DNA from 2 places in the Citrobacter sp. LJND-P06 genome. Region 1 is predicted to be linked to the other one. Evidence: predicted binding sites of a transcription regulator. Region 1 holds the regulator's gene; the other holds the start of a gene.
The links. The regulator ArgR, encoded in region 1, controls arginine synthesis, uptake and breakdown. The targets are predictions, from matches to a motif close to ANTGAATAAAAATACANT.
Positions count from the first base shown of each region.

Region 1 (3,419 bases):
GCGGCCTCTTCCTCGGTGAAGCTAACGCCAGGGATTTGCGACAGCAGTGGCAGAATCGTCACACCAGAGTGTCCGCCAATCACCGGTACTTCAACCTCAGTTGGCAGCTTGCCTTTCAGTTCCGCAACAAAGGTGTTGGAGCGGATGATGTCCAGCGTGGTCACGCCAAACAGTTTGTTCTTGTCGTAAACACCGGCTTTCTTCAGGACTTCTGCAGCGATAGCGACAGTGGTGTTCACCGGGTTGGTGATAATACCCACGCACGCTTTCGGGCAGGTTTTCGCAATCTGCTGAACCAGGTTTTTCACGATACCGGCGTTAACGTTAAACAGGTCGGAACGATCCATACCCGGTTTACGCGCCACACCCGCGGAGATCAGAACCACATCCGCACCTTCCAGTGCCGGGGTTGCGTCTTCGCCACAGAAACCTTTGATCTTCACAGCAGTTGGGATATGGCTCAAGTCAGTGGCCACACCTGGGGTCACTGGAGCGATGTCGTACAGGGAGAGTTCTGAACCTGAAGGCAGTTGATTCTTTAACAGTAATGCTAGCGCCTGACCGATACCGCCAGCTGCGCCGAGGACTGCAACTTTCATCCTAAACTCCTTATTATATTGATAAGCTAAGTGTTTAATGCTCCGCGGCGGCGACCTTAATTCACAAAATTAATGATTACAATACTCACGTGTCAAGAATGCGGAGTCACGCGAATTTGGCTTTTATGCATTTAATTTACGTAATCCAAAGCCACTGCAGCAGTAGAGCAACTTTTCCACAGGTGCGGACAATATACCCTACTCCCCCCTCAAAACAACATCAATTTGATAACATTTAATTTACTTTTAACCTTATTTGCGAGCCGTGACACAGGCATGTTTCTTGATAACGAAATTTGATAAAATTCCGCTCTTTCATAACATTATTTCAGCCTCGAACAAGGCAGACTGTTTGCATAAAAATTCATCTGTATGCACAATAATGTTGTTTCTACCGCCATATTACGGGTGACTTATGCGAAGCTCGGCAAAACAAGAAGAATTAGTAAAGGCGTTTAAAGCGCTGCTTAAAGAAGAAAAATTCAGCTCACAGGGTGAAATCGTCCTCGCTTTGCAGGATCAGGGCTTTGATAACATCAACCAGTCCAAAGTCTCACGTATGCTGACAAAGTTCGGCGCCGTGCGAACCCGCAACGCAAAAATGGAGATGGTGTACTGCCTCCCGGCAGAGTTGGGTGTCCCCACGACATCCAGCCCGTTAAAGAACCTGGTATTAGATATCGACTTCAATGATGCCGTTGTGGTGATCCATACAAGCCCTGGCGCTGCGCAACTGATCGCACGCCTGCTGGATTCACTGGGCAAAGCGGAAGGTATCCTCGGGACAATTGCGGGCGATGACACCATTTTCACAACCCCTGCTAATGGCTTCTCGGTGAAAGATCTGTACGAAGCGATTCTCGAACTGTTCGAACAAGAGCTGTAATCCCCTCTCCCCGCCGCCATACACGGCGGGGAAAATCCTGTCTTCCCCCCTGCTTCACGCATGTTTCCACTGCTTTTAATTTAACGAATAGTGCGTTTAACCGCTGAAACACATTCACCCAATCAATGATAAATTCAAAAACGCACATTTTGTTAAATATCATATCTTTATGAATTTATTAGCTTTAAATCGAAAAACTCGCCATCAGGCGCATTTTTAATTCCATGTGATTATAAAAACCATATTTTTTAATACTTAATTACCCACTAAACCATTAGCAGGGTATTAATTAATCGCGTGACTAGTGTATACTTGATTTTGTGATGAGGGTCACGAAACAAAAGACCCCAATAAAAGAATTCGACGAGGTAAATATCATGAAAATCAAAACAACGGTTGCTACGTTAAGTATTCTGTCTGTTCTCTCATTCGGTGCATTCGCCGCAGATTCCATCAATGCCCAGCAGGCGCAAAACCGCGAAGCTATCGGTTCGGTTTCCGTCAGCGCGGTCGGCTCTTCACCGATGGACATGCATGAAATGCTGAACAAAAAAGCGGAACAACAAGGCGCCTCCGCATATCAGATAACCGAAGCGCGTAGCGGTAGCCACTGGCACGCCACCGCAGAACTGTACAAATAAGTTACGCCTGGTATCGCTAATGCAAACAGTCACTCGCGGGAATATCGCATAAGAACACCCTGCAAACCGCTGAGTTAACCGTATTGAGGAATGTCTATAATGAACACTAAATATCTTATCGCTTCACTCGGCCTGGCTTCCGTTCTCTCTTTCGGCGCAAACGCCGCCGTACACCAGGTCAACGCGCAAGAAGCACAAAATCTGCAATCCATGGGCAGTATCTCTGTTTCTCAGATTGGTAGCTCGCCGATGGATATGCGTCAGGAACTCGCCGCTAAAGCCGAGAAAGCAGGCGCCAGCAGCTATCGCGTGGTTGAACTGAAAGAAGGGTCACAGTGGCACGCCACGGCAGAACTCTATAAATAAACCCTCGTCGTCTAGTCCGACGACTTGCCCCCGCCTGTCGGGGGCTTTTTTATACCTGACGTTTAGATCCGAACGTTAAAACGTAGCTGTCCTTCCAGCTCTTCTTCTGCTTCATCGAACAGCAAAATCAACGCCCCATAACGTCGGCGCTGCTTTTCAGGTAGATGAACAAACTCTATTTCCAGCGGCAACGGCAATACTTCGCCGGTCACTATCTCCCACAAAGAATCCAGATCGCTGATCTGTTCTCTGGCAATACCAAACATCCGCGCAAACTCACGGTAAAAATCACTCTGGTTTTCTATCTCATCAAAATCAAAGGTATAGATATTCATTGCCCGCCACCACCTCCGGTAAGCGCTTTCGCATCCCACCACACTACCTGCCACGACGATTCCTGCACATCGGTTAAGTATAGCCATAAAAAAACCGGCGCTTTTGGCGTCGGCTTTTCCGTGTTTAGTTATCCGTCAGGGCATGCTGGTATTTATGCAACATGCCAGAGAGGCGTTTTACCGGCTCCGTAACCTGCGGTGGCGCTTCCCAGATGCGCAGTTTTTCCTGATAGACATCGAGTTCCTCAAGGAGTTGTCCGAAGTATCGCCGACGCTTGTCGTCGCTGCTGGCGGAAATCACGCGATCGGCGGAGCGGCGAAGCTGACGGTGGAAAATAGAGAGATCGTCATTCACCGGAACCGGCGCGTCACGAAGACGTTGATGCGCAATGATCATCGTCAGCGCCAGGCGGAACTTGGGTAAGTCCCCGGGGAATTTGTTCATCAGCAAAAACAGTTGCTGGTAGAGCGCCGGCAGATGGTTTTGCTTACGCCGAACCACATTGGTGGTCATGGCTGAGACAGCCGCCGACACAAACTGATTGAGCAACACGCGACCGGTTCTGTCACGAGAGTTATCCCGCACCAGTAA
Region 1 covers NZ_CP187317.1:456,221-459,639, reverse strand. Annotated here, with positions in the region: gene mdh (malate dehydrogenase) at 1-599, opposite strand, end outside; gene argR (transcriptional regulator ArgR) at 1,015-1,485, shown strand; gene yhcN (peroxide/acid stress response protein YhcN) at 1,863-2,126, shown strand; gene yhcN-B (DUF1471 family stress response protein YhcN-B) at 2,226-2,492, shown strand; gene ACO7SM_RS02190 (barstar family protein) at 2,555-2,827, opposite strand; gene aaeB (p-hydroxybenzoic acid efflux pump subunit AaeB) at 2,952-3,419, opposite strand, start outside.

Region 2 (3,419 bases), 440 kb from region 1:
GCGCTTTCAACACGGCAAACCCGGCCTGCTCTACCTGATTCTTGTGCAGGTTGTTGATCTGACCCAGTTTCTTCAGCACCGCTTTCCCGAACTTCAGACTGTCGGCAATGGTCAGCGATTGCACCATGTCGAACATCGTATGATCGACGTAGCGATCGCCGCTTTTACTGACCCCGCCGACCAAATCCGAGGCGTTCTGCGTTTGCGCCAGGTATTTTGCCGCCGTACTGGTTGCGCCTTTGGTGGAAAGAGCAAACACCGACGACCCGCTGGGCTGTCGACTGGTAAATGCATCCGCGTGAATTGAGACGAAAAGGTCGGCACGCTGTTTTTGAGCTTTCGCGACGCGCACTTTCAGCGGAATGAAGATATCTTCGTTTCGCGTCATATAGACCTTCATGTTGCCCTCTTTCTCGATCAACGCCCGCAGGCGACGGGCTATCTGCAACACCACATCTTTTTCACGCGTTTTGTATTTGCCCACAGCGCCGGAGTCTTCGCCGCCGTGCCCCGGATCGAGCATGATCACAATCGGACGATCGCGCCCCGCTTTACCCGGTTGCGGGCCGCTCTGCGCGGGCGGAACCTGTTTCTCCAGATCGCCTTTGTTGTAATCCTCAAGCAACGCCAGCAGCGGATCCTGCATGTCCTGCGCATTGGCAGGATAGAGATCCATGACCAGACGTTCTTTAAAACCCGCCACTGGCGCGAGGGCAAACAGTTGCGGCTTCACGTTCTGCTTCAGTTCAAACACCATGCGCACGGTCTGCGGATCAAACTGCCCCACTCTTGCCGATTTGATGTAGGGATCATCCGGGCGGATCTGAGTTCCGATGCCTTTGAGCACAGAGTTCAGGTTCACACCTTCAATATCCACCACGACGCGCTCAGGATTACTCAGGGCGAATTGCTTGTATTTCAACTCGCGGTTCGATTCCACCGTCACGCGGGTGTAACTGGATGCTGGCCAAATACGAACCGCAACGACCTGACTGACCGCAGCCAGACCGACCTGGCTTACGCTCAATAGCCACATGGCGCCCGCCCCTTGCAGTAAACGACGACGGCTGATTGGTGGATTGGATCCCGACATGCTTCTCCCGAGCAAAACAAATCTAACGGTGCTGATTTACAAAACGTCTGAATTGACCGGAAACTTTAGCGAATGACGCATAATCTGTCATCTATAAAACGGTAAACTTTCTTTTTATATTCACGGTATTACTGATAAATACCTTCGATGGCAGGCAAAATTGCACTTGCGCCCGGAGAAAAAACAGAATAAAAATACACAAAATACGAATAATCATGCAAAGAGGGTGTGCCATGGTGAAGGAACGTAGAACCGAACTGGTACAGGGATTCCGCCATTCTGTTCCCTATATCAATACCCATCGGGGGAAAACGTTTGTCATTATGCTGGGCGGCGAAGCCATCGAGCATGAGAATTTCTCCAGTATCGTCAATGACATCGGACTTCTTCACAGCCTCGGCATTCGCCTGGTGGTCGTGTATGGCGCACGTCCACAAATCGACGCGAACCTGGCCGCACACCATCATGAGCCGGTGTACCACAAAAATACGCGTGTCACGGACGCCAAAACCCTGGAACTGGTCAAGCAAGCGGCGGGGACATTACAACTGGATATCACCGCCCGTTTGTCGATGAGCCTCAACAACACGCCGCTACAGGGGGCGCACATCAACGTGGTCAGCGGCAACTTTATCATCGCACAGCCACTGGGCGTTGATGATGGCGTCGATTACTGCCACAGCGGGCGTATCCGTCGTATTGATGAAGAGGCGATTCACCGCCAGCTCGACAACGGCGCGATTGTTCTGATGGGCCCCGTCGCCGTCTCTGTCACCGGTGAAAGTTTTAACCTGACCTCAGAAGAGATAGCCACCCAGCTCGCCATCAAACTGAAGGCGGAGAAAATGATTGGCTTCTGTTCCTCGCAAGGGGTTACCAACGACGATGGCGACATTGTTTCTGAACTGTTCCCGAATGAAGCGCAGGCCCGCGTTGAAGCGCAGGAAGAGAAAGAGGATTACAACTCCGGCACGGTGCGTTTTCTGCGCGGTGCGGTGAAAGCCTGTCGCAGCGGCGTACGTCGCTGCCATTTGATCAGCTATCAGGAAGATGGCGCGCTGTTACAGGAATTGTTCTCGCGTGACGGTATCGGCACGCAGATCGTGATGGAAAGCGCCGAACAAATCCGCCGCGCCAACATTAATGATATTGGTGGAATTCTCGAGCTTATCCGCCCACTGGAACAGCAAGGGATTCTGGTGCGCCGTTCCCGCGAACAACTGGAGATGGAGATCGACAAATTCACCATTATTCAGCGTGATAACCTGACCATCGCCTGCGCGGCGCTGTATCCTTTCCCGGAAGAAAGGATCGGCGAAATGGCCTGCGTGGCGGTGCATCCAGATTATCGCAGTTCATCACGAGGAGAAGTCCTGCTGGAGCGGATTGCCGCCCAGGCCAGACAAATCGGGCTTAGCAAGCTGTTCGTACTGACCACGCGGAGCATTCACTGGTTTCAGGAGCGTGGCTTTACGCCGGTGGATATCGACCTGCTCCCCGAGAGCAAAAAAGAGATGTACAACTATCAGCGCCGTTCAAAAGTGTTGATGGCGGATTTGGGGTAGCGGGTTGATACGGTGTCCGTCTGATAAAACCGTTTCACGTCGCCATCGGGCACATTGCCGGATGGCGCTTACGCTTATCCGGCCTACAGTGCGAATCTGGTCGCCATCGGGCACATCGCCGGATGGCGCTTACGCTTATCCGGCTTACAGTGCTAATCTGGTCGCCATCGGGCACATCGCCGGATGGCGCTAACGCTTATCCGGCCTACAAATCCTGCTGCGTATTACCTTCGTTAAACAAGGCCGACAGCCCGCTACGACGCTCGGTACGGGTCGCGATTGCGCCACTCAACACCCGTTCATCGGTATACAGCGACAGGCGACGGCGCGCGCGCGTCACCGCGGTATACACCAGCTCGCGCGTCACAACCGGCGTACGCTGCGTGGGTAGAATAAGCGCCGCGTGATCAAACTCCGAACCCTGAGATTTATGCACCGTCATCGCCCAGGTCGTTTCATGTTCAGGAAGACGACTCGGCTGCACAGATTTAATAACGCCGTCCGGCATCGTAAACCAGACTCGCAGCCCCTGACCGCGATCGAGCGCAATGCCGATATCGCCGTTAAATAATCCCAACGCGCTGTCGTTTCGCGCAATCATCACCGGCCGCCCTTCATACCAGCGCGAGTGCGCAAGAGTGGCAATTTTACGTTTTTCCCGCATCACGTGTTCGATACGTTCATTCAGTCCTTTTACGCCAAATGGCCCTTCGCGCAGCGCACACAGCAACTGGTAATCATTGAACGCCTGAATGATGGCA
Region 2 covers NZ_CP187317.1:896,403-899,821, reverse strand. Annotated here, with positions in the region: gene amiC (N-acetylmuramoyl-L-alanine amidase AmiC) at 1-1,093, opposite strand, end outside; gene argA (amino-acid N-acetyltransferase) at 1,327-2,658, shown strand; gene recD (exodeoxyribonuclease V subunit alpha) at 2,864-3,419, opposite strand, start outside.
Region 2: argA (amino-acid N-acetyltransferase) is a predicted target of ArgR. The motif match lies at 1,277-1,294, and genes of this name have one in related genera.